Regions from separate parts of the Exiguobacterium sp. s125 genome, predicted to be linked through region 1. Evidence: a T-box and tRNA genes for the amino acid it is inferred to sense, from the RefSeq annotation. Region 1 holds a T-box; the other regions hold tRNA genes.

Region 1 (10,433 bases):
TCGGATCATCTGCGTTTGATGAATAGGAACCTTCCGGTGCAAAGAAATTGACCGGATCGTATCCCCAATTGTAATTATCCGGATCGTTTGGTGCTGCTTCGTTGACCGAACCGAAATCATAGATAGGAAGTAATTGGACGTGCGTCACACCTAAATCAGCTAAGTAGTCGAGTCCCGTCAATCCACCATTTTTCGTCCGCGTACCTGCTTCCGTCAATCCGCGGAACGTACCTCGTTCGACCACACCACTCGCCGGATGACTTGTCGCGTCGCGAACGTGCAACTCATAAATGACAGCATCTTGTGACGAATGGAACATCGGTCGCTCCTCAATCCAACGGTCCGGTTGTACGTTGGACGGATCGATTAATGCACCACGCTTTCCGTTCGTTCCGACTGCTTTTGCATAAGGGTCGACCGCTTCGACTTTCTGACCGTCGACGATGGCTTGAAATGTATAAAAATAACCTTCATACACAGCACGATCGAGTTCTGCGACGAATGTCCCCCGTTCAGCGGCTGACAGTTCGACTTCCTCTACTTTTCTTGCACGCAGCGTCCGGTACAGACGGATGACCACACGTTCCGCCGTCGGTGCCCACAATCGAACACGAATCGTCGTCTCTTCAAAAGTCGCACCCAAGTCCATTCCTCTATAGGCATAACGCTCATCCATCTCCTTTGGCGTGAGCGTCAACATATCTGCTGTTTGTTTCAAAGCCATGCACCCCTTTCATTTCATGGTATTCATTATAACAAAATTTCAAAGTGGTGGACGCTTCCGCTGTTCCTCTCTAAAATAGAGAATAGAACGAAAGGGGAGATGCCATATGGCAGCAAAAGATAATTCATTTGATATCGTGTCACAAATCAACATCGAGGAAGTCAAAAACGCGATGCAAGTCGCACTGAAGGAAATTACGAACCGCTTTGATTTTAAAGGTTCGAAGAGTGACATGAAACTTGAGAAAGAGGATTTAATCCTCATCTCGGATGACGACTTTAAACTCGATCAAGTCAAAGACGTCTTGACGACGAAGTTGATTAAACGCGAAGTCCCGACAAAGAACTTACAGTATGAAAAAGTCGAACAGGCAGCCGGGAACACAGTCCGTCAACGTGTCATCCTAAAGAGCGGAATCGACCGTGATGATGCGAAAAAAATCAACAATGCCGTCAAAGAATCCAAATTAAAAGTCAAAACGCAAATTCAAGATGACCAAATCCGTGTCACGGCTAAATCGCGTGATGACTTGCAACAAGTCATGCAGATCGTCCGTGAGTTACCATTATCTGTCGACGTCCAGTTCATCAATTTCCGTTAAGCAGCAAAAATCCCTTTCTCCAAGTCGGAGGAAGGGATTTACTTATGCTCATTGCGCTGTATATCCACCATCAAGGACGACGGCTTGACCTGTTACGCCAGCTGCTTTATCACTTGATAAGAAAATTGCATAATCTGCGATTTCTTTCACTTGCAACAAACGCTGTTGTGGGACGAGCGGGTAGATGACTTCTTCTAAGACAGACTCAAGTGGTACGTTCCGCGTTTCAGCGAGTGAAGACAATTGTTTTTGGACGAGTGGTGTATCGACGTAACCCGGGCAAATCGCATTGACCGTAATACCGGATGTCGCACCTTCAAGTGCTGCTACTTTCGTTAAGCCAATCACGCCATGTTTCGCACTGTTGTATGCAGCTTTCCCGGCGAAGCCAATCAAACCATTAATGGATGACATGTTAAGAATCCGTCCGAATTCTTGTTTTTTCATAATCGGGAACACGTATTTCGTATAGAGAAATGGTGCCCGTAACATGATACTTTGCATCAAATCAAACGTCTCTGTCGAGAAGTCTTCGATGGGTGAGACGTGTTGCATGCCGGCGTTATTGATGACGATATCAATTTTTCCGTAATGCGCCATCGTCTGTTCGATACTCGATTTAATCGCCGCTTCACTCGTTACGTCACCCGCGACCGCAAAAGCGTCAAAACCTTTATCCGTCAGTGCTTCTGCTGCACTTTTTGCTGCCTGCTCCTGCAAGTCGACAATCACGACCTTAGCGCCTTCTTGCGCAAATTCTTCAGCGATTTCAAGACCGATTCCACTTGCTGCTCCAGTAATTAACGCTACTTTTCCTTCAAGTTGTTTCATTGTTATCTACTCCTTCTTTACGGTTTCACTTCTTTTACTGTACGCTTGCAAAAACAATAATAAAAATGAATCCTTATTATGCTATATATAACCATTAGGAATAGGAGGAAATACGATGGATTTTCGACAACTCGAATATTTTACTGAAGTCGCCCGGTTTAAAAGTTTCACGCGTGCTGCCGATTATCTTCATGTCACGCAACCGACTTTAAGTAAGATGGTCCGCAGCCTTGAAGAAGAACTCGATATTGCACTATTTGATCGCAGTAAACGACAAATCGTGTTGACAGACGCTGGTGAAACACTCCTTCTTGAAGGTGAAAAAATCTTACGTCAACTTTCTGATCTCCCCTCTCATCTCTATGACGTAATGCACTTAACAAAAGGAACCATCCGGATTGGCCTTCCTCCGTTAATCGGTTCACTCTTTTTCCCCCGTCTGTTGCATCAATTTTCAGAACAGTACCCGATGGTAACAATCGACATCGTCGAGGCCGGCGGTCACGCCTTAGAGAAAGCCATCGTCGCGGGTGACGTCGATTTAATTGCGACCGTCTTTCCTGCAGATGAAAACTTAACCGTTTACCCCTTTATGGAAGAAGAGCTGCACCTTTTTTTACCGGAACACCATCCGCTCGCTTCACGCGCTTCCATCGCGTTAGAAGAAGTTTCACAGATGCCGTTCGTTTTGTTTAATGAAACCTTCTCTCTCCATAACGTCGTTTTAAACGCCTGCCGAACGGCTGGTTTTGAACCGACTGTTACACATGTCAGTTCGCAGTGGGATTTCCTTTGTCTGCTCGTCGCAGAAGAAAATGCCGTGACACTTCTCCCCCGTTCGCTCGCAAACCGGATTCAAGTCAACGGGGTCAAAACAGTTCCGTTAGAAACTCGCGTACCCTGGCAATTAGGTGTCGCTGTCCCGACCGGACGTTATCAGTCGTATGTCACACGGGAGTGGATTCGTTTCGTCCAAGATTCTTATTCACAAAAAGAATGATATGTATAAAAACCATGTATTTGTAGCATGATTTTTCTTTCGTTATGATGGGATGTATCGTTACTTCAGAAAGGAAGTTATTTACTATGTCAACGCATGAAACACGTCACGAAGTCGGTCTCAAAAAATTAAGTGAGTTCACAGATGCGAATTCAGCTCAATCCACACATGATAAAATCTCAGAGTCATTAAAAGACATCGCACCTGCCGTCGGCGAATGGATTACAGATTTTGCTTACGGTGAAGTGTATAGTCGCACTGGACTCGGGAACCGTGACCGTGCACTCGTCACAATCTCGACGCTCGTCACACAAGGAACAGAACCGCAACTTGCCTTACACATCAACACGGGGTTAACAGCCGGTCTCTCAGGAAATGAAATCGTCGAAGCCATCATGCACCTCGTGCCCTATACAGGTTTTCCGCGTGTCTTAAATGCCCTTGAAGTCGCAAAAACTGTTTTCGCAGAACGTGGTATCACTGTCGAAACGGACTAAGCGAACGGAGGATGGACAATGCATCTGGCAGGGTATAATCCTATTACAAGGGAGAGATGCTAGATGCAATATGCACTGATTGCCGATTTGCATAGTTCATTTTCAGATACGCGCGCCGTGCTACAGGATATCCGTAAACGTGCTCCACAAGCGACGATTTTTTCGCTCGGCGACGTCCATGAGTGCCATATCGGCAAAAAGAGAGCGCGTCGTCATACTTTTGAGTCCATCTCTGATGTCGTGACGCTTGATTTCGACTATGTTGCGCTACTTGATTTCGAAACATTACTCGGGAACCAAGAAGAACGGATTTTTTCAATCGTCCCAACCGGCGTATCCGGACTGCTTGACCGACTCCGGTCGGTCCCCCGGACAAAGCAAGTGGGTGACGATGTCCTGTTTTTACACGGTGATCAGTTCGAGTGGAGTTATACGTTAATACCGAACACCTCCCAATTCGAACAACGACTATTGTTTTTCGGTCATAGTCATCAACGTGGTTTGTTTCGCGACGGACGCCGGTTGTCGACGCAACTGGACGTTCCGATTTCCATCAAACAAGAACGATATGCTGTCAATGTCGGTCCTGTTCTCGTCGAGCGAGAATGGTTGCTCTACGACACACAGGAAGAATCCATCGTCTACCGCCAAGCATGATAAAAAGACCCTCGGGTTAAAAGCTAGAGTCATCTCCATGCTTTCATCCGAGGGTCTTTTCTGATTACAGGTAACGGACGAGTGAAGCTTTCACTAAATCGACCTGCGTTAATTCATGTTTCTCGACGAATTTATCGACGACACGACGTACTTCTCCTTGACGACGGACGAAGCTTGTCGGGACCGGTGTTTTGCCGACAAGTTGTTCGTATAACGTCGTCAATTGATGATCATCGATGACGGTTGTCATCGAATCGAGGAACAATAAGACGTGGAGACGGTTGAGATAGTCCCATGGCTTGTCTTCCGACCGGAATTCATTCCGGGCCAACCATTTTTTAAGACCAATCGCATCGATTTCACTGAGTGTTTCCTTCGAACGTGGTGCTTTCCAAAGCGCTAAAAGTTCACCTAATTTTTTACGCGTTTGTTTTTTACCCATGAAAAATTCGAAGTTCACTTTCGTTTCGAGTGCATCTCCACTAACAGGTGCGATTAAATCGGCACCTGGTGCTGTCACGACATCAAAGATGAAGTCGACAGACTCTCCAGGCAACCACGTTGCCACTCTCCCGTGAAAATCAGCGATGAACGCAATCGCTTCTTTCATGTCTTCGTTCTTGATTCGTTCTGCTGCCTGCTGCAACCGTTCGTTTGTTTCTTTATTCATATGCTAACCCCATCTTTAATTTAATTTTATTACATTTCTTCTGGAGCGCCGACACCGAGGAGGCGTAGACCTTCCGTCAATACAATCGTAACCGATTTCACGAGTGCAAGGCGAGATTGTTTTGCCGCATCCTCTTCAAGGACACGTACTTGACCATAATATTTGTTAAAGCTTTGTGCGAGATCAAGGACATAACGGCTGATGATGGATGGTTCACGACGCACGAACGCCCGGTCAATGACTGCCGAGAATTGGTTAAGCATCGAGACGACCCCCCAGGCATAATCGTCAGCACTTCCGTCGAAGGCTGCACCATCATAGCCGCCTTTACGGAGTAACGAGTTGGCACGGGCATTTGTGTACTGAACGTATGGACCCGTCTCCCCTTCGAATTTCAACATCTGCTCGAGATCGAACTCGATATTGTTCATGCGTTCGTTTTTAAGGTCATGGAAGATGACTGCGCCGACGCCGACTTGTTGTGCTGTTTGGTCGGCATTCGCAAGGTTCGGATTTTTCTCGGCGATATTTTGTTTTGCGACGTTGATTGCATCTTGAAGGACTTCCTCAAGCAAGACGATCCGCCCTTTACGCGTCGACATCTTTTTGCCATCTTTCATGATCAGACCGAATGGTACATGGTGCATGCCGTCAACATTATCAAAACCAAGCTTTTTCAAAACCGCAAACAACTGTTTGAAATGGAGCGCTTGTTCTCCGCCGACAACATAAAATGCTTGTTCGAAACGGTACGTCTCGAGACGATAGACCGCAGCTGCCAAGTCGCGTGTCGCGTAAAGCGTCGCGCCATCTTTTTTCTTGATTAGCGCAGGTGGCATACCTTCTGCTTCAAGATCAACGACCATCGCGCCTTCAGACTCGACGAGCAGTTCTTTTTCTTCTAATAAGTCAATGACATGCTGCATTTTGTCATTATAGAAGGCTTCTCCGTTCAGGCTGTCGAACTGTACACCAAGCATGTCGTAAACACGGCTGAATTCGACGAGTGAAACTTCACGGAACCATTTCCAAAGAACGGTTGCCTGTTCGTCACCTTGCTCGAGTTTTTTGAACCAGGCCCGACCTTCATCTTCAAGTTCCGGCTTACTTTCTGCTTCTTCATGGAACCGGACATAGAGTTTCAATAGTTCTTTGATTGGCTCAGCCCGGACATCTTCTTCTTTACCCCACATGTTGTAAGCCACCATCAATTTACCAAACTGCGTGCCCCAGTCGCCTAAGTGGTTGATCCCAACGACCTCATATCCTTTTTTACGTGAAATTTGGTTTAATGCATTTCCAATGACCGTCGAACGCAAATGTCCCATCGAGAACGGCTTCGCGATGTTTGGTGAAGAGAAGTCAGTGACAATCGTCTTCCCATTTGACTCACTTGATCCGTAGTCCGCTTTTTCGTTTAAGACACGATTGACGATTTCTTGCGAGACGACCTCACGGTTCAAGAAGACGTTGACATATGGTCCGACTGGTTGAACGTTCGCAAAGAGTGGATTATCGATTTTTTCAGCGACATCTACTGCAATCATGTTGGGTGCTTTGCGGAATGCTTTCGCCAACAAGAAGCAAGGGAATGCGAGATCTCCGTGGTCTTCATGTTTCGGTTGTTCAATCAGTTGCTCAATTTGTTCAAGTGTCAATGCGTCTCCGATGACTCCTTGTAAAACTTCAGCATATTGTTGTTTGTAGCTCATTGTATTACCTCCAACAGTTTATTTTTTCCAATAAAAAACGCCCTTTGCGCAACTCGCAAAGAGACGGAATGACCGCGGTACCACTCTTCTTGGTGTCGTTTTCGACACCCACCTTAATTGGGGATAACGGGGTTCCCCCGGCTACGCCTGATCGTTACGATTCGGATAGCGTCTCTGAAGTGCGTTTCACGATTTCTTTGTCCATTCAGGCTTCCACCGTTTCCTGATTCGCTGGCTGACAAGATAAAACCGTTACTTTCTTCGTCATCGACGATTTGATATCTTTCACATTATACGCAATGACTCGATTTCTCTCAACCTTATTTTTTTGTAAATCACTTATCATAATTTCCACAAATCGGGTATAGATACAGAAGGATCGCCACAGAGAGGGGTCTATTCCGCTATGGTTTACTATCGAAAAGTAGCACGTATGAGCTGGATCACTTTAGCACTTACTGTTGTTTTGCTGTTTCTTGCATCGCTTGCCTTTCCCGTCCATATGAACCCAGCGATATCGCTTGGAAATGCAAGTTATCTTCTCATTTTAGTCCTCCTCTTCCAATTCGATAACATCCGCCGTGGTGGGATTTATTATACATTTCAAGAAGGTATTATTTTATTCATTTTTCTTAATTACGGTTTATTGATTGCCGTCATTTTGAGTCAACTCGGCGTCCTGATTTTCCAATTATTTTCGCATAAAAAAGAAATTCGGATAAAACGATTCATCTACCTGTACCCCGTCAACGTCTTATTCGACATCGTCTATATCTCAGTTCCCGCCTCCGCTTACTTGCTACTTGGAGGTCCGACCGGCCCGGGCTTTACTTATACCGAATCACTTATCCCGTTTGTCGGTTATCTGGTGGGTGTCTTTCTTATTTCCTATCTTCAATGCCGATTCGTCAATCGTTTCTTAAACTTAAAGTATGACTGGACCCGCCTCATCCGACTTCAGACACTCGTTTACGGAATCAGTATTTTAAGCGCGCTTCTCGGGATTTGGTTTTATGATGAAAACCCGTTAGTTGCTGCGACTGTCTCGACTTTAATTTTATTCTTATTCAAGCAACTCCTACAACAGCGTGGCGCATCCTTACAAGCTACACACAACGCTAAACGGTTCGACGATGCGAAGGAACGGTTGCTCGTTTCACGCTTTGAACGGGAAGCGATTGAATCCTTACTGATTGATTTACCTCATCTAATTGATTTCTCCGACGGCTGGCTTTCTATTCAGCAGCAACGAAAACAAATCATCTATGACATTCGGACAAAAAAGACAGTTGATGTCTTACCTTTATTTCATACGTTATCAGCGAATGATCTGCGGACTCCGATTCTCTATGGCCTTCGGTTCGACTGGGGAAATGATGTCCAACTCTCGCTTCCCGTCGATCGGCATTCGATGCTCGCGATTCCTTCCATCACAAGTGGAGAAGTCGATGTCTCAATCGTTTTATTTCATCAAATCGCTGATGCTTATGATGAAGCAAAAGCGGATGAAATTTATCGCCTGCTTCGGACATTTTGCCGCGTACTCGAGCGTTCCCAAGAAAACTTTCAATTGTATGCCGAAAGCCGGACGGATGCCTTGACCGATCTCCCGAACAGCCGTGCTTTTTATGAAGAGGGGGCACGCCAGTTTGCTTCCGAACACTTTCCGCTGTCGATCATCCTATTTGATATCGACCACTTTAAATACGTCAATGATACGTACGGACATAAAGTCGGAGATCTCGTCTTACGTGAGCTCGGAAGACGGATTAAATACGTCATCCACCGCAACGATTCCGTCTTCGCGGCACGTTATGGGGGGGAGGAATTCGTTGTTTTGATTGCGGATTGCTTACAAGACCAAGCAATCTCCATTGCTGAAGAAATTCGTCACACCGTTCTCGATCGCCCCTTCATTGTCGACGATCACCCTCTCTCTATTACCGTCAGTCTTGGCGTCGATACAGTAGAACATCCTTACCAACGCACATTTGAAGAATCATTACGTCAGGCAGATCACGCACTGTATGTCGGCGGAAAACACAATGGTCGAAATTGTACAGCCCACTACGCTAATCTTTGAAAGGTTGTGTTTTACATGTCTATTACTGAAATTGAGTTATCGCTTCCGATGAATCAACAACGGCGGACATTGCGGATTTATCGTCCCCCTGAGGTCGCGACGGATGTTGCATTACCCGTCATCTATATGCATGACGGACAAAATGTCTTCAGTGGTGCGAGTGCTTCCTTCGGTAAAGGATGGGATGTTCATCTCGCCCTCCACGAAGTCGGTCTACAGGCAATGATCGTCGCCATCGATAGCCCGGATGACCCGATGGACCGGTACGATGAATATGCGCCTTGGACGGATGACGCGTTATTGATGCGAACCGCATATCCGTCACACCGGACGACGATCGGTGGAAACGGGAAAGCTTATATGGAATGGATTATCTATGACTTGAAACCGTACATCGATTCGCACTATGCGACGATTCCGACTGATACAACGATGATTGGCAGCTCGATGGGCGGCGTGATTTCCTTATATGGCCTATTTGCTTATCCGGAAGTCATCACGCGTGCCGCCGCCTTATCGACAGCCGGATGGGCGAACTTCTCTTCTTTACTTGAGTTCATCGAGCGAAGTCTCCCACTGTCTGACGCGCACCGTTGCTACATGGATATCGGGACAAAAGAAGTCAGCGGTCCGATGACGGAAGAAGATTATTTGCACACGAATGATGTCATCTCGGCGGCAGTACGTCAAAAAGTCGAGCAGATGCAATACACCGTCATCGCAGACGGTATTCACCATGAGACAGCGTGGGCGAAACGTATGCCGGACGTGCTCCGATTTCTCTTTTCATAAGAATTAAGTGTTAACGCATTTGAATCATCTGCGTGACACGTCTTTTTCAGTGGTACAACCTAAAAAGGATGATGTACGCTCTAACGAGCACACATCATCCTTTTTCATCTTATTTCACGAGCTCTTCAGTCAGTTCTTTTTCATAACGATTCCGCGGATGTTCCCGGCATTCGTCGGAACATGAACGCATTACTTTCGGTTCACATTCTTCACAGCAGAAATGCTGACGATTACATTCCGGGTTCGCACAATTAACATAACGTGTTTCTGCCTTACCACAGTAGTAACACTCGGATACGACAGTCGGATTGACTTCATTGACAGGTACTTGAACGCGTTCATCGAACACGTACAGCTCCCCTTCCCAGTCTTCTCCACGCGTGACTTCATCTTTTCCGTACATGACGACGCCACCTTTCAGATGGAAGATGTCGTCGCTGTTTTGACGTTTACGGAAATAAGCCGTGAACTTCTCACAACGTACGCCACCCGTACAATACGTCAAGACTTTTTTCCCTTCGAACAAATGCTCATTTTCATCGAGCCACTGTGGAAACTCACGTGACGCCGCAACGTCGACCTTGACGGCATTTTTGAAATGACCGAGATCGTATTCGTAGTTGTTTCGGACGTCTAAGATGACGACGTCTTCATTTTGCATCATCTCTTTCCACTCAGCAGGCTCAAGATAGGCTGCATTTTCTTTCGGGACATTAAACTCATCTTCAAAACGCCATGTGACGAGCTCTTTTTTGTAACGCACGAAGATTTTTTTGAAGGTATGCTCTTCGACTTCATCGATTTTAAATTCGATGTCGCTAAAGCGCGGATCCGCTAGTAAATCTTGCATGTACTGTTCTGTTTGT
Region 2 (10,433 bases), on a different contig from region 1:
GTACCGAATTCAGCAGCGACGACGTCGCGAACGAATTTACAAGAATCTTGTGCATCTTGTTCTGTCGCTGATTTACCTGTTCCGATTGCCCAGACAGGCTCATATGCGACGACGAGATTTTTCACTTGGTCGACAGTCAAGCCTTTAAGGCTGTTTGTCGTTTGTTCACGGATGACGTCTTCGAACTTGCCGCCTTCGCGCTCTTCAAGTGTTTCACCTACACAAACGATTGGAACGAGACCGTGCTCGAACGCTTTTTTCGCTTTGCTGTTGATGAATGCATCTGTTTCACCAAAGTACTCACGACGTTCAGAGTGACCGAGGATGACGTATGTCACGTCAAGCTCTTTTAGCATGACAGGACTGATTTCGCCTGTGAATGCACCACTTTCTTGATCGTACATGTTTTGAGCACCGATTTTAAGATCAGTTCCAGCTGCTGCTTCCGTTAAATGAGCAAGGAATACAGCTGGTGCACAGACAGCAGCATCGACAGTCGATGCAGCTGGTACTTTGCCTTTTACTTCTTCTGCGAATGCGACTGCATCCTTCAGAGTTAGATTCATCTTCCAGTTACCTGCGATGATTGGTTTACGCATTGAGAAACACTCCCTTGTGAACTATTGGATTACTTGTCGTTAAGCGCTTCGACACCAGGAAGGGCTTTACCTTCCATGAACTCGAGGCTCGCTCCGCCACCAGTCGAGATATGGCTCATCTTGTCTGCAAGACCGAATTTCTCAGCTGCTGCAGCAGAATCCCCACCACCGATGATTGAGTATGCGTCGCTATCAGCAAGTGCTTGAGCGACACCTTTCGTTCCGTTTGCGTATTTATCAAGTTCGAATACGCCCATCGGTCCATTCCAGACGACGAGTTTCGAGTTCTTGATTGCTTCCGCATACAGTTCGACTGTTTTTGGTCCGATATCAAGTGACATGTGATCCGCTGGGATACTGTCGATATCGCGTGGTCCTACATATGTTTCTTCGCCGAATTCCTTCGTGATGACACAGTCGACCGGCATTAAGAACTTGACGCCTTTGTCTTCTGCTTTTTTCATGAATTCTTTCGCTTGGTCGATTTTGTCTACTTCGAGAAGTGACGTTCCGACTTCATAACCTTGAGCTTTGAGGAATGTATAAGATAATCCCCCACCAATGATCAACGTATCGACGATATCAAGCAAGTGATCGATGACACCGATTTTGTCGGCTACTTTCGATCCCCCGATGATTGCAGTGAACGGACGATCCGGGTTCGAGATCGCTTTCCCGAGAACTTGAAGTTCTTTTTCAATCAACAATCCCGCTACAGCAGTATCGACATGGTGCGCGATTCCTTCTGTAGAAGCATGTGCACGGTGAGCTGCACCGAATGCATCGTTGACGAAGATATCTGCGAGTTTCGCAAATCCTTCAGCGAGTTCAGCATCATTTTTTGTTTCTCCAGGGTAGAAACGAACGTTTTCAAGAACGAGAACGTCTCCTGCTTCAAGCTTGCTGACCGCTTCTTCAGCGACCGGGCCATACGCTTCTTCAACGAGCTTGATGTCTTTACCAAGCAATTCGCTGAGGCGTGCTACGACTGGTGCAAGTGAGAACTCAGGATTTTTTTCGCCTTTAGGACGTCCCATGTGGCTTGCGAGAATGACTTTCGCTCCGCCATCCATCAAATGTTTAATTGTTGGAAGTGCCGCACGAATCCGTGTGTCGTCCGTAATTTTACCGTCTTCTAGTGGTACGTTGAAGTCGACACGTGTAAACACGCGTTGACCTTGTACATCGATGTCGCGAATTGATTTCTTATTCATACATTCGTCCTCCGTCTCATACGTATAGTGAGGGGCTGTGACGCCCCTCCAGACTTTTTTTCGCAATAAGAGCGGAGACTGGTAGTTTCCGCTCTTATTCAATTGCTATTTAATTGCTCGAATTACTTAGCGATTTCTGCGAAGTGTTTGAGTGTACGAACGAGTTGGCTAGTGTAAGACATTTCGTTGTCATACCAAGCAACTGTTTTAACGAGTTGCTTGTCGCCGACAGTAACAACTTTAGTTTGTGTTGCATCGAAGAGTGATCCGTAAGAGATACCAACGATGTCAGAAGAAACGATTTCGTCTTCAGTGTAACCGTAAGACTCGTTCGCTGCTGCTTTCATAGCTGCGTTAACTTCTTCAACTGTAACTTTTTTCTCAAGAACTGTTGTGAGCTCAGTGAGTGAACCTGTAGCGACTGGTACACGTTGTGCAGATCCGTCAAGTTTACCTTGAAGTTCTGGAAGAACGAGGCCGATTGCTTTAGCAGCACCAGTTGAGTTAGGAACGATGTTAGCAGCTGCTGCACGTGCACGACGGAAGTCACCTTTAGGGTGTGGAGCGTCGAGTGTATTTTGGTCGCCAGTGTAAGCGTGGATAGTTGTCATAAGACCTTCAACGATTCCGTACTGATCTTGAAGAACTTTCGCCATTGGAGCGAGACAGTTCGTAGTACATGAAGCACCAGAGATAACTGTTTCAGTTCCGTCAAGAATTTCGTGGTTCGTGTTGTAAACGACAGTTTTCATGTCGCCAGTAGCAGGTGCTGAGATAACAACTTTTTTAGCTCCAGCTTTCAAGTGAAGTTCAGCTTTTTCTTTGTCTGTGAAGAAACCAGTACATTCGAGAACGATGTCAACACCGAGCTCGCCCCATGGAAGTTCTTCTGGGTTGCGGTTAGCAAGTGTTTTGATTTCTTTACCGTTTACGAGGAAGTATCCGTCGTGTACTTCAACTTCTCCGTCGAAACGACCTTGAGTCGTATCATATTTTAAAAGGTGTGCAAGCATTTTAGTGTCTGTGAGGTCGTTGATTGCGACTACTTCGATTCCTTCAAATTGAAGAATTTGACGAAGTGCCAAACGCCCGATACGTCCAAATCCGTTAATACCAACTTTTACTACTGCCATGATAATTTTCCTCCTTTTAGTGTAAAGCGAGTTATCTATTATTCAAAAGGGGGCTACCCTTTCAAAATCGTTGTTGCGGCTCCTTCATCCGTAATAAGGATGATGTTTGGAGACTGTTTGACGTAGGCATTGATCGCTTCTGCTTTCGAATGACCACCGGCGACAACCACGACGTGTTCGACTTTTTTCAAGTCGTCGAGTTGTAGTCCGACCGTTTTGACACGGTGGACGATGTTTCCGTCCCGATCAAAATAATATCCGAATGCTTCTGCGACGGCTTGCTCGTCTTCGAGCTGTTCCAAAAGAGCTGTCGAAGCACGACGACGTTTTGCCATCGTTTTTGCCTCACCAATTCCATGTACCACGATTGAAGCATCTTTAATCATCTGTAAGACATTTTTAATGCTCGGCTCCTCGACCATCTTGACGAATGTCTCGGTGCTGACCATGTCTGGAATGTGAAGCAGATGATAGTCGCTTTGGGCACGTGAAGCCATGCGTGAGCAGACCGTATTCGCTTGAAGTTCAAGCGTTTCGCCAAGACCGCCTCGTGCGGGTACAAACGTCATCGGACGATTTTCCTTATCGGGCGACATCATCGCCGCGACCGAAGCCATCGTCGTTCCACCTGTAACTGCGATCGTATTGTGGTCTTTTGAAAGTTCACGTTTTAAGCGGGCAACTGTTGCCCGTCCCATATCGCGTTGCACCCAGAAGGTTTGATCCGAATCACCCGGTACGATGACGACGTCTTTTACACCAAGCTTCTCTTTTAAGGCTTTCGCCATATCGGAGATCCCGGCGAGTTCCGCCATCACACTGTGCATGCTTCGTAATACCGTCCGCCCTTCATCCGTCAAGGACATGCCTTGCGTCGCAACTTCCAGTAAGTCTTGTTCTTTTAAGAAGTCGACTTCCCGGCGTAGAACGCGTTCCGTCAAGCCAAGGCTCGTCGCAAGTGTTCGTCGTCCAATCGGTTGCATCAGGCGTACATAATGAAGAATGTCGTAACGTGTCTGCATTTCTTCAATCAGATCAGGCACGATTCGCTTTTGGATCTGTACTAACTGCCGAATCATGTAACTCCCGCTCCTCTCAAATTGCTGGACACTTTACGTCCCGCGTGTCATATCTTGTCCCACTTGGTACATTGCTATCATAACAGTACCTTGGTTTTGTTTCAAGTCTCGACCGTCATCTTTTTTCAAGTAAACGATTTCTTACCGCCTCTGTCTCAAATTTTCCATAACTTAAGATTTCGTTTTGATGTGCGAGAACCGGTATTTCGTAGAGGTACTTCAGACTGAGCGCCGCATCGTTGTCAATGTTGATTTCTTCGAATGTCCATTCGGGAAATTCATCTAATACAAAATCGAGCAAGATGGCGGCTTCCTCACATAGTGTACAACCCGGACGTGAATAGAGTGTTAAGTGCATGTTTTCTTTTGTTCGCATCATGAATTTTCCTCTCGTCTCTCGAAGTCCGCTTGGGTCAAACCAAGGGCTGCCCGATATTTTGCGACCGTTCGTCTCGCGACCGTAATTCCCTCCGCTGTGAGACGGTCCGTCAATTGTTGATCACTCATCGGAACAGGCGACGCTTCGAGCAGTTGAGCGATCCGGACCTTAACTAAGAAACTCGACGTCCCGGTCGTCGTCCGTGAGACGAAAAAATCTTCGAGTAACATCGTGCCCTGAATCGTCTTGACCGTTTTGTTCGCAATCGCCCGTCCAACCGTCGACGGATGATGCCCCGTCACTTCCGCCACTTCTTTTTTCGTCAGCGGCGCGAGCTCGAGCTTTCCTTTAAACCAATTGAGCTGTCGCTCGATGATGACGTCCAGAATCGCCCGAAGCGTCGTCCGTCTCCGTTCATATGCACTCAAGAACGGTTTTGCTTCATCGAGGTCCGCCCAGCTCCGGTCGATTTCGAGATCAGACCAGTTGATCGTCAACTCGCCGTCACGGTATTCGATGTCTGCTTCCGGAATCGTCAGAACGGTCGTCTCCGGAAGGACCGGTGCTTTTGGTAACCGATCGAGCGCCGCTTTGATCCGTATCCGGTCTGTTGCATCATCAATGTCTTGAAGTACTTGTTTGACAGCAATCCCTTCATTCAAATCCGTCGCGACATCAATCAATAACGCGTCATCTAGTTCGAGCGCGTGCAACAACCGGCATTCGTGCGCGGAACGTGCCGCAATTCCCGTCGGTTCACACCGTTGTAAAACGTGTCGTGCTTGTTTTACGAGACTGACGTCCGCCTCTAACAATGTTGCCAGTTGCGCATCCGTCGTCCGCAATAATCCATCCGTATCTAAGTACGTCATGAGTTGTTCCGCCATATATCCTATTTCCTGTCTGACCGATTCTAAACGTATTTGCTGAAGAAGCGTCGCTTCAAATGAAGCGACACGGTCTGCGACGCGGCCAAAATCAACGTCGATTGTTTTACTGAGATTATTCCGATAAGCGCTTGTCCGGCGTATGATTCGGTATGCATGTTCTTCGAGTTCAGCAAATGATTCTTCAAGAATCGTCAACTGAAACAATTGGGACGTCGATAACGTCATTCGTTGCGTCTGTTCCTGGCGCTGTTCCATCGTCGGATCTCCCTTCATTCCATTGCATCTTTAACTCTTCTATATAGTATAGAGGAAAAAAATCTTCCGACCGTCTAGAAAGTCCTCCTTAAGCATCTTTCGCCCGAAAAAAAATGTTGAATTTATCAATCGAGTATTGCTTTCCTGAAAAAATGTCGGTATACTATTAATTGTTCAGTAAAAAACATGCACCCGTAGCTCAGGGGATAGAGCACTGGTTTCCGGTACCAGGTGTCGGGAGTTCAAATCTCTCCGGGTGTACCATCTTTGAATCTACAGGCAATGCCGTTCGCGGTATTGCCTTTTTTTCTATATTGATATGTTTAATTCAATGCCATTCAGGAAAAATACATAAAAGTCGCATCGTATCTTTTGACCAATATTGACCAAAGGATTATGATAGGAATAAGTCGAATATGAGCTACATACCATCATAAGGAGGCAAAGACTATGTTAATTCCAACAGTCATCGAACAAACCAACCGCGGGGAACGTGCTTACGATATCTATTCACGTTTGCTCAAGGATCGTATCATTCTTCTCGGGAGCGCGATTGACGATAACGTCGCCAACTCAGTCGTTGCCCAGTTGCTCTTCTTAGCAGCAGAGGATCCAGATAAAGAAATTTCGCTCTACATCAACAGCCCGGGCGGTTCAATCACGGCGGGTATGGCGATTTACGATACGATGAACTTCATCAAACCACAAGTTTCAACAATTTGTATCGGAATGGCCGCTTCAATGGGTGCTTTCCTCTTACAAGCAGGCGCAAAAGGAAAACGTTTTGCCCTTCCAAACGCTGAGATCATGATTCACCAACCGCTCGGCGGCACACAAGGACAAGCGTCAGACATTAAAATTCATGCAGAACGTATCATCAAAATGCGTGAACACTTAAACAAAATCATGGCAGAAAACACAGGACAACCACTTGAAGTCATCGAACGCGATACAGAGCGTGATAACTTCATGTCTGCTCAAGCAGCAGCTGACTACGGTCTCATCGACCGCGTCATGGAGCGCGCTTAATCTGTTAACCCGACCGACCGTTGATGTTTTTACATCAGCGGTCGTTTTTTTGTTGTCTTCAAAAAAAAATCCTCTCCACGCCGGGCATGAACTTCATTAAATCATGAAAGTTCGTCCCGAACCTGAAAAGGATCGTTTGTGTTAGTCGATGAGATCTGTAATATCAGACACGATGTCGTGGTTTTCACGAATCAATGTGTAAATCCCGTTCGCATGTGGTGAAAGCTCTTCTTCTGCTTGCAATTGCTTAAGGAAGAGTGATGTTGCGAATGTCACGAGTGTACTTTTCGGTACACCGATTGATTTTGCTTTTTTCGTCAAGACTTCATCAAATTTCGCATCGACTGTCAGCGAAATACGTTTTTTTTCGTTAGCCATTTCAAAAACTCCTTAATTCGAACATTTAGTTGCATCGACTATATATTATAGTAGACTATGGTTCATCTCGCAAGTTTCCCCTTTAGAGCGCACCTGTCAACGACTCACCATTCCGGAGTTTATCCGCGATTTGATCAATTTTCCGCAATCGATGATTGATCCCTGATTTCGAGATGGAGCCGCTCTCGACCATCTCGCCGAGCTCTTGCAGCGTCACGTCTTGATGCGTCACGCGTAAAATCGCGATTTCCCGTAACTTGTCCGGTAAGACATCGAGTCCGACCGTCCGTTCGAGAAATTTGATGTTCTCCACTTGGCGGAGCGCTGCCCCGACCGTTTTGTTGAGGTTCGCTGTCTCACAGTTGACGAGACGATTGACCGAATTCCGCATATCTTTTAAAATCCGGACATCTTCAAAACGAAGCATCGAATGGGTCGCCCCGACTACCTTGAGGAAATCAGAGATTTTTTCACTCTCCTTGATGTAGAGGATGTGCCCTTTCTTACGCTCGATTGCTTTTGCATTCAAATCGAATTGATTCGTCAAACTCCGAAGCGCCGCATTGTGATCCTCATAGAGACTGAAGATTTCTAAATGGTACGACGACGTCGCCGGATTGTTCAGTGACCCTCCGGCTAAGAACGCCCCCCGTAAATAGGCACGTGCCCGCCGTTCATCTTTTAAAATCGTATCGCTGATTGAACGAATCATCGTGAATCCTTCGCCGAGGATGCCTAAATCCTGCAGAATCTTATCGGCTTGTTGCTTCACGCGAACGATGTAGACGTTATTTTTTTTGAGGCGCATTTTCTTTCGGACGAGTAGATCCAGATGGACCCCGTATGCCCGTTTTAATAATGAATAAATCCGTCGCGCGATCGACGCATTTTCAGTCGAAATATCAAGTGTCAATCCGCGGCCGAGTCCGAACGAAATCGCACCGTTCATCCGTGCGAGCGCCGCTAACTCCGCCTTCATCTCGTGATCCGTGATGGCAATCTGTGTTAATTCTTTTTTAACTTCTGAAGCAAAACTCACGTCAATTCCTCCTTCCCTTCGAGTTGACGCACCCGTCGAATCGATAATACTTTCCGCATGACGAGGCTCGCGACCGCGTCCGCGTCATGACGGATGAAATGATGGTTATAGTCGACGATATCGTCCGCGAGCACTTCAATTCCCGCCTCGACGAAACGTTCATCATCGTAAGTGACGATATCGGCATGATCTTTTTGATATTTTCGCAAATAGCTTGCATCGATTGATTCATTATTGACGATGATTGTATCGACGACGCCTTGCCCAAGAAAACGTTCGAGCGCAGTCAAGTGATCATTCGCCGTGAAGGCCGTCGTCTCACCCGGTTGCGTCATGACGTTACAAATATAGACGACAGGTGCAAGCGATTGTTTAATCGCTTCCCGGATTTCATCAATCAAGACGTTCGGGATGATACTCGTATAGAGACTCCCTGGTCCGAGGACGATGACATCGGCCTCAAGAATCGCTTGAATCGCTTCCGGTACCGGACGGACATCTTCCTCTTCCAAATAAATCCGTTCGATGACCTTGCCGACTTTCGGAATCAACGACTCGCCTTTGACGATCGTCCCGTCTTCGAACTCCGCACATAACGTAATCGTCCGCTCCGTCGCCGGATAGACTTTCCCTTCCGCATTCAACAGTTGTCCCATGACGCCAATCGCCTCGACGAACGAGCCGTTACAGAGCTGCGTCGCAGCCGTCAGCATCAAGTTTCCGAGCGAGTGACCGTGAAGTCCTTCTCCCGTTTCAAAACGGTACTGCATGATCCGGTCCATCAATGTCTCGGACTTCGATAGCGAGACGATGACGTTTCGAATGTCACCCGGCGGCAACATGTTGAACTCTGTCCGTAAGCGCCCCGAGCTCCCCCCGTCATCCGCGACCGTGACGATGGCCGTGATGTCGAGCGGATAATGCTTCAGTCCACGCAAAAGAGTCGACAAGCCCGTTCCACCGCCAATCGCGACGACTTTCCGTTCCCATTTCATTACTTTTCCTCCTTCGCGTGAACATAATCCCGGTGATTCGTGACGACGTGATACTGGTTTTCAAATTCTTTACTGATTGCTTCCGCAAACGTAATCGAGCGGTGTTTACCACCTGTACAGCCGAGGGCGACGACGAGTTGTGATTTTCCTTCCCGTTCGTACTGGGGAATCAGGAACTCGAGCAAGTCGACAAGCTTTTTATAGAACAATTTTGCTTCCGGCCACTTCATGACGTATGACGATACTTCGAGATCGAGTCCCGTTTTCGGACGTAACTCCGGGATGTAAAACGGATTCGGCAGAAAACGAAGGTCAAAGACGAGATCGGCATCGAGCGGCAGTCCGTGCTTGAAACCAAATGACATCACATTGACGGTAAAGGGAATCCGTTCCCCTTCCGTAAATTCTTTGAGCAAGCGTTCTTTCAGTGCAAGCGGTTTGATGTCACTCGTATCGATCAGCATCTGTGCTTTGTCACGGAATCCTTCGAGCAGCGTCCGCTCTCGCTCGATACCGATCAGTGGTGACGCAGTCGGCGCCAGTGGATGCGAACGCCGCGACTCTTTATAGCGGCGCACGAGGACGTCATTGCGTGCGTCTAAGTACAACATACGAATCTGCAGGTTCGTTTTTTTCAAATCTTCGTAAACGACAAAGAAACTATCAATAAAATCACGAGCACGTGTATCGATGGCGACGGCAATTTTCGGACGGACTTGCCCAATCACTTCAATCAATTGCGGCAGTAACGTCGGTGGGAGATTGTCGACACAGAAATAGCCTAAGTCCTCAAAGCTATTCATGGCGACACTCTTTCCAGCCCCACTCATTCCCGTGATGATGACCAATTGCGGTTGATTCTCTTCCATCTTTTCGCCCTCCAGACAACAGTTCCGCGTGTATTTTTTATTCCAAATTCAGTATAGCATAAAAAAAGAGCCAGCCTCATTGAAGTCCCCTCCAACAAAGCTGGTTCCTGTCTTACACCTGTGATGATTCCTGTAATTCCTCGAGTAACGCTTCGATATAATGCTGTGCATTTTGAGCAGCAATCGAACCATCATTCGTTGCCGTAACGACTTGACGGAGCGTTTTCTCACGGACGTCTCCAGCTGCGAAGATTCCTTTGATGTTTGACTCCATGCCTTCGTTCGTCACAACATATCCTTGATCGTTCAAGATACCAAGATCTTGGACGTAACCTGTGATCGGGTTCATTCCGATGTAGATGAAGACACCATCGATTGGATGTGTCGTCACATCTGCCGTTTTCGTATTGATTAAATCAATCGAACCGACTTTACCGTCTTGTTCGTTGATTTGTTTGACGGTATGATTCCAGATGAAATCGATTTTCGGGTTATCGAACGCACGTTTTTGAAGAATTTTTTGTGCACGTAATTCTTCGCGACGGTGGACGATTGTGACTTTTTTCGCGAAACG
Region 3 (10,433 bases), on a different contig from region 1:
CGGGGATTAGTCCGAATTTTTGGAGATCCTCTGGTAATGCGGCAGCAAGAATTTCTTTTTGCGTAAAGTTACGGTTTTCAGAATCATTTCCGAATCCGATGACTTTTTTACCAAGACGACGTTTAATCGATTGATCGATTCCATCAAATGCTCCACCGACGATGAAAAGAATATTCGTCGTATCGATTTGAATGAATTCTTGATGTGGATGTTTACGTCCACCTTGTGGCGGTACGCTCGCAACTGTTCCTTCTAGGATTTTAAGAAGTGCTTGTTGCACCCCTTCTCCTGATACATCACGTGTGATGGAAGGATTTTCAGATTTACGGGCAATTTTATCAATCTCATCAATATAGATGATTCCTTTTTCTGCTTTCTCGACATCGTAATCAGCAGCTTGAATGAGTTTCAAGAGGATGTTTTCAACATCTTCCCCAACATATCCAGCTTCCGTTAAACTTGTCGCATCCGCAATCGCGAAAGGAACATTTAAGATACGTGCCATTGTTTGTGCAAGAAGTGTCTTACCACTACCTGTTGGTCCAATCATGACGATGTTAGATTTAGAAAGCTCGACATCATCTGCCCGACCACCGGCGTTGATTCGTTTGTAATGATTGTACATTGCGACAGACAAAGACTTTTTCGCTTTCTCTTGACCAATGACATAATCATTTAATGTCTCACGAATTTCATGCGGTTTTGGTACGTTCTTTAGTTCGACTTCTTCTTCTGTACCAAGTTCCTCTTCAACGATTTCATTGCAGAGTTCGATACATTCATCGCAAATGTAAACGCCAGGTCCAGCAACAAGTTTGCGCACTTGCTCTTGTGTCTTTCCGCAGAAAGAACATTTTAGCTGACCTTTCTCTTCGTTAAATTTAAACATAAAGGTCCACCCCTTTAACGTGGAAGTTGTATAGATACGTTTCGCATCCAATCTCACGTTTTACTATTAATGATTGTAGCACGAACAAGGAAAGTCTTTCAAATCTTGGACGAGCGTTTTACAGTTTGATTTGAAGATTTTGATAATGTTTGTCCTTGTTTGACCTATCGTACAAAAAAAACGACTTCAAGACCAGAAATAGGTCTTGAAATCGTTTAGTTCAGTTAAAAAACTTATTTCGTTTTAGCATTATCAACGAGAACGTCGATTGCTTTACGGAACTGGAGATCACCTTTAAGCGTGTCGAGACCACCTTGTGGCGCGAGCATCGTTTCAAGTTGATCAGCAGGGATGTTGTAGAGTTCAGACATCGATTGAAGTTCAGCTTGCGCTTCTTCTTCGTTCACTTCGATGTTTTCATCTGCAACAATTTGTTTCAGAACGAGACGTGCTTTAACACGTTCTTCTGCTTGTTCTTTCATTTCAGTACGCATCGCTTCTTCTGTCGTTCCAGTTAACTGGAAGTACATGTCGAGTTCGATACCTTGTGATTGAATGCGTTGTGTGAATTCTTGGACCATACGCTCAACTTCGTTGTCGACCATAACTGCAGGAAGATCAACTGTCGCGTTTTTAGTCGCTGCTTCAACCAACTCATCACGCATTGAAGCATCAGCTTCTTGTTTACGTGTGTTTTCAAGACGTGTACGAATTTTTGTTTTCAACTCATCAAGAGAAGAAACTTCTTCGTCCATTTCTTTAGCGAACTCATCTGTCAATTCAGGGAGTTCTTGTGCTTTCACTTCGTGGATTGTTACTTTGAATACGACTGGTTTACCAGCGAGTGATGCTTCATGGTACTCTTCTGGGAAAGTAACGTCGATATCTTTTTGCTCACCAGTTTTCAGACCGACCATTTGCTCTTCGAATCCTGGAATGAAGTTTCCTGAACCGATGACGAGTGAATAGTTTTCAGCAGTTCCGCCGTCGAATTGGTTGTCCCCATCAAAACCTGCGAAGTCGAATACGACCGTGTCGCCATTTTCGATGACGCCGTCTTCTTTTACGACGAGCTCTGCTCCACGCTCTTGCATTGTTTTGAGTTCAGCATCGACATCTTCGTCAGTAACGTCAGTTTCGACAGCTGTGTACTCAAGACCTTTGTACTCACCAAGAGTTGCTTCAGGTTCGATGACGAACGTGATTTTAAACTCAACCGGTTTTCCTTTTTCGAGTGTTTCAACGTCGATGTTTTCAAGCGCGATTGGCTCGATACCTGATTCGACGACAGCACCTTCGATTGTATCTTGATACAAGATATCAAGAGCATCTTGATAAAGTGCTTCTTCACCGTACATTTTGTTAAACATTGTGCGTGGCATTTTTCCTTTACGGAAACCAGGTGTGTTCAAAGTCTTAACGACTTTCTTGAACGCTTGGTCTACCGCTTTATCAAATGCTTCAGCAGGCGCTTCATACGTGAGAACGCCGAGGCTACCTGATTGTTTTTCCCATTTTGCAGTCATGCTGAGTCCCTCCAAAATTGTCAATTAGCGTACATGTGTGTACAACAAGTCACATTATAGCACATCCATTCCGAGCATTACCACTGTTGAACGAATGGATTCCTCGCATTTCCTATATCGCCGTCTTCTCGTACGCTTTTCCCTCTTCTAACATCTGATGAGCACTATCGTATAAGTCACGCGCAAGTGCCCCGAGTTCTTTTTCGGGCACATCACGTTCGAACGTCATTCCAGCGAGTGCATCAAGCGTTTCAATCATCTCGACCGGATCCATATCGAATAAATCGACTTCCTGATTGAGGTGGAGCATTTGATGCCAGGACAACATTAGTAGCGCTCGAAAAGGATCGAGCCGTCTTAAGCTAAATAAAACTTCTTGCACTCCGAGCAGTTGCGCCTGCTGTTGTTCCAACCGTCTACGTAGCTGCTCGGCAGAATCGAATGTCACGTCAAGCTGCAAACGTTCGATTCGAAGCGTTAAAGGAAAACATGAGTCGTCCGTCATTAATTGCGATAATAACGTATGAAGGACGATCAAACTTTGCTGTCTTACGTCCTCACCGATTGCATAAGAGGTGCAAAGATACCGTCTCAATTCAAGCGCCTTTTCAAGCGTCAGTCCACGTAACTGCTCGAATTGTTGTTCGTACGTTCCTGTTTGAAAAACGTTTATCCATTCCGCTTCCGACTTTCCGACCGATTTCCGCGTTAAAAACGATTCGTCCGAACGTGCTTCCCTGTCTGGTTCCGTTTGCCGTCCAAGCATTGATGCCGCTTCCTCCAACTTAACTGCTAGACCGTATGGTAAGTATGGTGAGGCTGTCCGAAGCGCGACACGAAGCGGGTATGCCTGTCCATGCTCAAAGAGGAAGAGCGCAAGCACTTGCTCAACTCCTTCGACTGTCAAAAACGATTCCGCTATTTTGATGAAGCGTTCTCGTTCTTCTTTACTCTCAGAAAAAGCATCTTGCATCGTATATACCCTATACAAAATGTCGTCATCACTCATCGCCACGTCATCGAGTCGCTTCATCCGTTCATCTCGCTCGACCCTCGTTATCCGTGCGAGTCGCATCCGTTCCTGTTCCAGCGGTCGTTCCATCCAACGGGATTCACTCATGCGCTCTCCTCCTCTACCAATCATTCTTATTTTGTGAAGGGATCGAGTCGTTCCGTCCAACTAGATATTGCGTCTTGCAGTCGTTGCCCTTGTTCGACTCCAAGCTGATTCAACGTATCGAGCGAGACGTCCGTCTCAAGAAGACGTGTCATCGACTCTGATTGATCGACATACTGCTTTAACTTATCACTCAAACTCTTTAGTTCGGCCGGCGGACTGTCGAGACTAGACAGACGCTCGTCGATTTGATCGAGCTCTTTCTCTAACTTTTGAACCGTCTCATCATTTTTCAGCTTTTCCATTTGTTGATCCAGTGTTTGTTCTGGATTTGCCGATTCGCGTGCCTTCTCCGCTGCTTGATCGAGCTTAGCCGAGAGCTCTGACGTGACACGTGATGTATCTTTCGCAATCGTTTGTAGTTCCGCTGCATAATCAACATTATTTTTCACTTCGACGACTTGTTGTTTTGCGTCGTCGACCGTATTCGTTATTTCGCTACAACCAGCTAGAGCAACTGTCAGAAGGAGGATTCCACCGATTCGTTTCCTCATTGTCCACATCCCCTTTTTAAGTTCATGATACCTTGATTATAATCGAAAATCATAATAAAAAAAAGAGACCACCCTCGTAAGGGCAGTCTCTATTTTAATTATAGCGTCCCAAGAGGGATTCGAACCCCCGACCGACGCCTTAGAAGGGCGTTGCTCTATCCAGCTGAGCTATTGGGACGTGTCAACACGAATAAACTATACTAAAACAATTCTTTCGTGTCAATCACATTACAAAAAATCTTTTCTTAAAGCGTGCCTTCTAAATGTAAAGCATTAATCTGTTCACCTGTCAGATCGTAAAAATCAACGGAATACGCATCTTCTTCAAGCGTCAAAATCGCATACGTTTTTTCAGGACGGTGTCGCGGCATACGAATCGAACCCGGATTGATGAAGAGTTTACCATCCTTTTGTTCCGCTTTCGCCACGTGCGAATGACCGTACAACACGACCTGTGCTGCTTTTTGATCCGCACGATGGACTAATTGATCGAGGCTGTATTTCACGTCTTGACGATGACCATGGACACATAATAGATTGACTGCGCCAAAAGGCTCAAGTACCTCATCGGCAAAGTCGTTACCATAATCACAATTCCCTTTAACGACACGATAGGGATATAATGATTCGTCCATCCGTGTCAACTGTGAGTCTCCACAATGATACGCAACCTCTGCTTCCGGATGCCGTTCGACGATTGTCAGAAGTTCCGATTCGAGACCATGGCTATCACTAACGATTAATGCTTTCATCGTTGATCACTCTCCTAAAAAAGTAGTCAGTGCTAATCCAAGTTTTTTCAACGCATTCCCGCGATGACTAATCGCCGCTTTCTCATCTTTTGTTAACTCGGCGGCCGTTTGATTTCGAGATGGGACGATGAACAAAGGATCATAACCGAAACCATGCTCACCTTTCGCTTCGAATCCGATGAGACCTTCCATCGTACCGCGTACAGTCAACGTCTCCCCAGAAGGTTTCGCAAGTGACAATGCACAGACGAAGCGCGCTGTCCGCTCTTCGATTGATCGATTGCCCAATTTCTCGAGCAACAATGCATTATTCGCTGCATCTGATTTTTCTAGACCTGCAAAACGCGCTGAGTAAACACCAGGCGCCCCGTCGAGCGCGTCGACTTCGAGTCCCGAGTCGTCGGCAAGAACCGCGTGACCGAAGTAAGCAGCTGCTTCTTTCGCTTTCAGTTCAGCATTTTCTTCAAAAGTTACACCCGTTTCATCCGTCTCAGGTGCAGCTTCGTAATCCAGTAGAGAAGATACGTCATAACCTAGTTTCCCGAGCATCACTTCGAGTTCTTTCACTTTCCCGGCATTGCGGGTCGCGACGATGATTTTCATCGATGTTCCCCCACTTCTTCTCCAACATACCACCACGAAGCACCTAATGCGTCTTGACCGGCACGCAGGAGTTCTTCAATACCCTTTTCCCCAAGTTCGAGCATATCGAGCATTTCCCGTTTCGAAAATGTCGCCTCTTCACCTGTCGCCTGCATCTCGACGATTTTCCCGGAAGAGGTCATGACTAAGTTCAAATCAACATCGGCTGCAGCATCCTCTTCATAACAGAGATCAAGGAGCAGCTCTTGACCGACCTTTCCAATCGAGACGGCTGCGATTCCTTCTTTGATTGGTGTATCCGTCAGTTTCCCGCTTTGAATCAGACCGTCTACTGCGAGGACGAGGGCAAGAAAACCGCCTGTGATCGCAGCCGTTCTCGTTCCGCCATCCGCCTGAATGACATCACAATCAATCCAGACCGTCCGTTCACCTAGTTTTTCTAAGTCGACGACAGCACGTAACGCCCGACTGATCAAACGCTGGATTTCCATCGTCCGACCTGTCTGTTTACCACGGACCGACTCGCGCGCTGTCCGTTGCGCCGTCGCACGTGGTAACATCGCATATTCCGCATTGATCCAACCATGACGTTTCCCCCGTAAAAAGGGCGGGACTTTCTCTTCGACCGTTGCCGTACACAAGACCCGCGTGTCTCCGACTGCGATCATAATGGAACCTTCCGCATGTTTATTCACGTTCGTCTCAAACGCAATCGCACGCATCATCGTAGATTCTCGTTGATCGATTCTCATGTCGTTTCCTCCGTTCCGAGTACTAATCGTTTTGCTTGGATTGGTTGACTCAACCAATCGGTCGCGATCCGTTCAAAGGAACGCGTGTCACCTGTCGCATGATACACATGTTCCGGTATAAAATCATTTCCTGCTGCAATTCCATTGTAATCGAGGAGAGCCGCGACTTCGAGCGCCGTCTCGTCTCCTGAAGAAATCAATTGGACGTCTGGTCCGATGACTCGTCCAATGACATCTGCGAGCAGCGGATAATGGGTGCACCCTAAAATCAACGTGTCCATGTCGTACGAAAGCAATGGACGTAATGTATTAGCGACGACACGTTCGACGTAAGCACCTGTCGTCTGTGAGGACTCGACGAGCGGGACGAACGGCGGACATGCAAGTGATTCGACAACAACTTGCCCTTCGACATGTCGTAATGCCTTTTCATAAGAATTGCTCTCTACCGTCATCTTCGTCCCGATGACACCGATTCGTTTCGATCGCGTTACCTTGACTGCCGCCCGTGCTCCTGGGTCGATGACGCCAATGACTGGAATCGTCAATTTTTCCCGTGCTTCTTTCAGGACGACTGCCGTCGCTGTATTACAGGCGATGACAATCAGTTTGACATCCTGCGCGACAAGATAATCAATCATCTCCCATGTAAATTGCCGGATTTCTTCTTCCGGTCGTGGTCCATAGGGACAGCGTAATGTATCCCCGACATATATGATTTGTTCATGAGGAAGCTGCCGCATCAGCTCACGCGCGACCGTCAAGCCGCCGACCCCAGAATCTAATACTCCAATTGGTTTGTTCACGTCATATCTCACCTTCCTATCCTCTATGGTAACAAAAAAGGACGACGGTGCAAGACCGGCGTCCGAGAATGTAGATAAAAGGATTACTGAGCAAGACCTTCGCTTGTCAGCATGTCTGAAAGAGTCGTGATTGCTTCAGAAGCATCGTCACCGTTTGCAACGATTTTGATGTCTGAATCTTTAGCGATACCGAGTGAAAGTACACCCATGATCGACTTAAGGTTAACAGTCTTTCCGTTGTACTCCAAGTTGATATCTGATTGGAATTTTGAAGCTGTGTTGACAAGTTGTGTTGCAGGACGAGCATGAATGCCTGAATCTGCGATGACTTTGAATGTTTTTTCCATGATTAAGAAATCTCCCTCCACTAATAACGTACTAGTGAGTCGTTTTCGAATATGTGAACTCATTATCAAATGATAACGGATTCGAATCGATTCTGCAAGGAATTTTTATAGGCTTCATCCCATGGAAAAGCATTCCCAGCACGATCGATTTGTACCATCGATGTTCGTCCTGTAAACATCAGTTGCTCTTCGTCATCGAATGCCGCGTAATGGACGTCACACGAGGCTTTTCCGACTTGAACAGGATAGGCGTAGACTGCAAGCCGCGTCCGTGGATAAACTTGGCGGATGTAGTTACACTGCGCATCCGCGACGACGACGATTCCGTCATCTGCTAACGAGTAGCCTGTCTCTTCAAGCATCAACGTCCGGACATCCTCAAAATAGACGAACGGGACCCGATTGTTCATATGACCGTAGGCATCCGTCTCAGCGAAGCGAACCGCAACATCGAGTTTCGTCCCGTGTTTCATTTGACTTAACCACCCATCTAAATCTTCGATATAACTAGGTACACGCACGTAAATTCCCTCCTGAATATAAAAAGAAGGAGCAGCGCCCCTTCTTTTTTATGAATTAATTGCTAACCGCTTCTCCTGTACGACCTTCGTCGCTACCGAAGAATTTTTTGAACGAGTGTAATGTCGTCTGACGGTTCATTGCCGCAATCGATGTCGTAAGCGGAATCCCTTTCGGGCAGACCTCAACACAGTTTTGTGCATTACCGCATTGCATGATGCCGCCATCTTCCATCAATGCTTCCAGGCGCTCTTCTTTATGATAGGCACCTGTCGGGTGTGAGTTGAAGAGACGAACTTGTGAGATCGACGCCGGTCCGATGAAGTTCGAACGGTCATTGACGTTCGGACATGCTTCAAGACAAACGCCACACGTCATACATTTTGAAAGTTCATACGCCCATTGCCGTTTGTTCTCTGGCATCCGTGGTCCTGGACCAAGGTCATACGTCCCATCGATCGGAACCCATGCTTTTACTTTTTTGAGTGCGTCAAACATCCGTTGACGGTCAACTTGTAAGTCGCGCACAATCGGGAACGTCTGCATCGGTTGCAAACGAATCGGTTGTTCGAGCTTATCGACGAGCGCTGTACAGGATTGACGTGGTGTCCCGTTGATGACCATCGAGCACGCACCACATACTTCTTCAAGACAACCCATGTCCCAGTTGATCGGTGTCGTTTTTTCACCTGCCGCATTGACAGGATTCCGGCGAATCTCCATCAATGCTGAAATGACGTTCATGTTCGGACGATACGGGACTTCGAAAGCTTCATCATAGGCTTTTCCGTCTGGTCCATCCTGACGTTGCACGATGAACTGAACCGGTTTTTGTTTTGTTTCTTGTTCGAGTGGTGTCGCCATTATGCTTTCACCTCTTTCTTCGACTTCTTGCTGTAGTCGCGTTTGCGTGGTGGAATCAGTGATGTATCGACTTCTTCGTAATAGATTTCAGGATGACCGTTTGTATAACGTGCCATCGTCGTTTTTAAGAACCGCTCATCATCACGCTCTGGGAAGTCTGGCTTGTAGTGGGCACCACGACTCTCGTCACGTTGAAGGGCACCGAGTGTGATCGCTTCCGCTAAATCAAGCATGTGATCGAGCTGACGGATGAAGGATGCGCCCTGGTTACTCCAGCGTGCCGTATCCGTCGCCGAGATCCGCGTGAAACGTTCCCGTAATTCCTTAATCTTCGTCAACGTCTGTTCGAGCTTATCGTTATACCGGACAACGGTTACGTTATCCGTCATGACTTCACCGAGCTCACGGTGGATTTGATACGCATTTTCTGTCCCTTCCATCGCCAAGATATCATTGAATCGATCGATTTCAGCGATTTTATGCGCTTCAACGACCTCTTCCGGCATATCATGGACAGAAGTTTCAAGTTCGTTCATATAGGCAATCGCTGCTGGACCCGCAACCATTCCGCCATAAACGGCAGAGAGAAGTGAGTTCGCACCGAGACGGTTTCCACCGTGCATCGAGTAATCACACTCACCAGACGCGAACAATCCTGGGATGTTCGTCATTTGATCGTAATCGACCCATAATCCACCCATCGAGTAATGGACGGCCGGGAAGATTTTCATCGGTACTTTTCGTGGATCGTCACCAACGAACTTCTCATAAATTTCTAAGATACCGCCGAGTTTGACATCAAGCTCTTTTGCGTCTTTGTGTGAGAGATCGAGATACACCATGTTCTCCCCGTTGACACCAAGCTTTTGATTGACACAGACATCAAAGATTTCACGTGTCGCGATATCACGCGGGACGAGGTTCCCGTATGCCGGATATTTTTCTTCGAGGAAGTACCACGGTTTCCCGTCTTTATACGTCCAGACACGTCCGCCTTCACCACGTGCCGATTCGCTCATCAGACGGAGCTTATCGTCACCAGGAATCGCTGTCGGGTGAATCTGGATGAACTCACCGTTCGCATAAATCGCACCTTGCCGGTAAACAGCCGCTGCCGCTTGTCCCGTATTGATGACCGAGTTCGTTGATTTACCGAAGATGACACCGGGTCCACCCGTCGCTAAGATGACCGAATCCGCTGCAAATGCTTCGATTTCCATCGAACGAAGATTTTGACACACCGCACCACGACAAATCCCTTCTTCATCAATGACTGCGCGAAGGAATTCCCATCCTTCATATTTTTCTACCAAACCTTGCGCTTCAAACTTACGTACTTGCTCATCAAGTGCGTACAGTAATTGTTGTCCTGTCGTTGCTCCCGCATAAGCCGTCCGATGATGGAGTGTTCCTCCGAAACGCCGGAAGTCGAGTAAGCCTTCCGGTGTCCGGTTAAACATGACGCCCATCCGGTCGAACATATGAATGATTTTCGGAGCCGCTTCTGTCATTTTTTGAACAGGCGGTTGGTTCGCGAGGAAGTCGCCACCATACACCGTATCATCTAAATGCTGGTAGGGTGAGTCACCCTCCCCTTTTGTATTGACCGCACCGTTGATGCCGCCTTGGGCACATACAGAGTGTGATCGTTTAACGGGTACGAGTGAGAATAACTTTACTGGTACTCCTTGTTCTGCTGCTTTT

The links. A T-box is a leader RNA that pairs with one kind of tRNA and senses whether it is charged. The one in region 1 lies ahead of argS (arginine--tRNA ligase), so its partner is inferred to be a tRNA-Arg.
Region 2: it has a tRNA-Arg gene. The T-box ahead of argS (arginine--tRNA ligase) is inferred to sense a tRNA for this amino acid. The anticodon was not compared.
Region 3: it has a tRNA-Arg gene. The T-box ahead of argS (arginine--tRNA ligase) is inferred to sense a tRNA for this amino acid. The anticodon was not compared.

The regions. Positions count from the first base shown of each region.
Region 1 covers NZ_JACSMI010000003.1:48,056-58,488, forward strand. The annotation lists gene pulA (type I pullulanase) at 1-724, opposite strand, end outside; gene KNQ05_RS09935 (YajQ family cyclic di-GMP-binding protein) at 831-1,325, shown strand; gene KNQ05_RS09940 (3-hydroxybutyrate dehydrogenase) at 1,374-2,156, opposite strand; gene KNQ05_RS09945 (LysR family transcriptional regulator) at 2,272-3,156, shown strand; gene KNQ05_RS09950 (carboxymuconolactone decarboxylase family protein) at 3,243-3,653, shown strand; gene KNQ05_RS09955 (metallophosphoesterase family protein) at 3,717-4,310, shown strand; gene KNQ05_RS09960 (hypothetical protein) at 4,375-4,980, opposite strand; gene argS (arginine--tRNA ligase) at 5,010-6,692, opposite strand; T-box leader at 6,749-6,969, opposite strand; gene KNQ05_RS09970 (GGDEF domain-containing protein) at 7,099-8,775, shown strand; gene KNQ05_RS09975 (alpha/beta hydrolase) at 8,791-9,567, shown strand; gene trhO (oxygen-dependent tRNA uridine(34) hydroxylase TrhO) at 9,677-10,433, opposite strand, start outside.
Region 2 covers NZ_JACSMI010000001.1:248,346-258,778, reverse strand. The annotation lists gene tpiA (triose-phosphate isomerase) at 1-599, opposite strand, end outside; gene KNQ05_RS01195 (phosphoglycerate kinase) at 629-1,813, opposite strand; gene gap (type I glyceraldehyde-3-phosphate dehydrogenase) at 1,936-2,946, opposite strand; gene KNQ05_RS01185 (sugar-binding transcriptional regulator) at 3,000-4,022, opposite strand; gene KNQ05_RS01180 (glutaredoxin family protein) at 4,141-4,404, opposite strand; gene KNQ05_RS01175 (RNA polymerase factor sigma-54) at 4,401-5,549, opposite strand; tRNA gene KNQ05_RS01170 (tRNA-Arg) at 5,738-5,813, shown strand; partial or broken gene clpP (ATP-dependent Clp endopeptidase proteolytic subunit ClpP) at 5,994-6,578, shown strand; gene KNQ05_RS01160 (hypothetical protein) at 6,720-6,956, opposite strand; gene whiA (DNA-binding protein WhiA) at 7,039-7,995, opposite strand; gene KNQ05_RS01150 (gluconeogenesis factor YvcK family protein) at 7,992-8,990, opposite strand; gene rapZ (RNase adapter RapZ) at 8,990-9,859, opposite strand; gene trxB (thioredoxin-disulfide reductase) at 9,972-10,433, opposite strand, start outside.
Region 3 covers NZ_JACSMI010000001.1:492,857-503,289, reverse strand. The annotation lists gene clpX (ATP-dependent protease ATP-binding subunit ClpX) at 1-889, opposite strand, end outside; gene tig (trigger factor) at 1,123-2,415, opposite strand; gene KNQ05_RS02410 (hypothetical protein) at 2,528-3,535, opposite strand; gene KNQ05_RS02405 (hypothetical protein) at 3,562-4,086, opposite strand; tRNA gene KNQ05_RS02400 (tRNA-Arg) at 4,191-4,264, opposite strand; gene KNQ05_RS02395 (metallophosphoesterase family protein) at 4,332-4,838, opposite strand; gene KNQ05_RS02390 (XTP/dITP diphosphatase) at 4,845-5,441, opposite strand; gene rph (ribonuclease PH) at 5,438-6,193, opposite strand; gene racE (glutamate racemase) at 6,190-6,999, opposite strand; gene KNQ05_RS02375 (phosphocarrier protein HPr) at 7,083-7,346, opposite strand; gene KNQ05_RS02370 (acyl-CoA thioesterase) at 7,412-7,867, opposite strand; gene sdhB (succinate dehydrogenase iron-sulfur subunit) at 7,923-8,729, opposite strand; gene sdhA (succinate dehydrogenase flavoprotein subunit) at 8,729-10,433, opposite strand, start outside.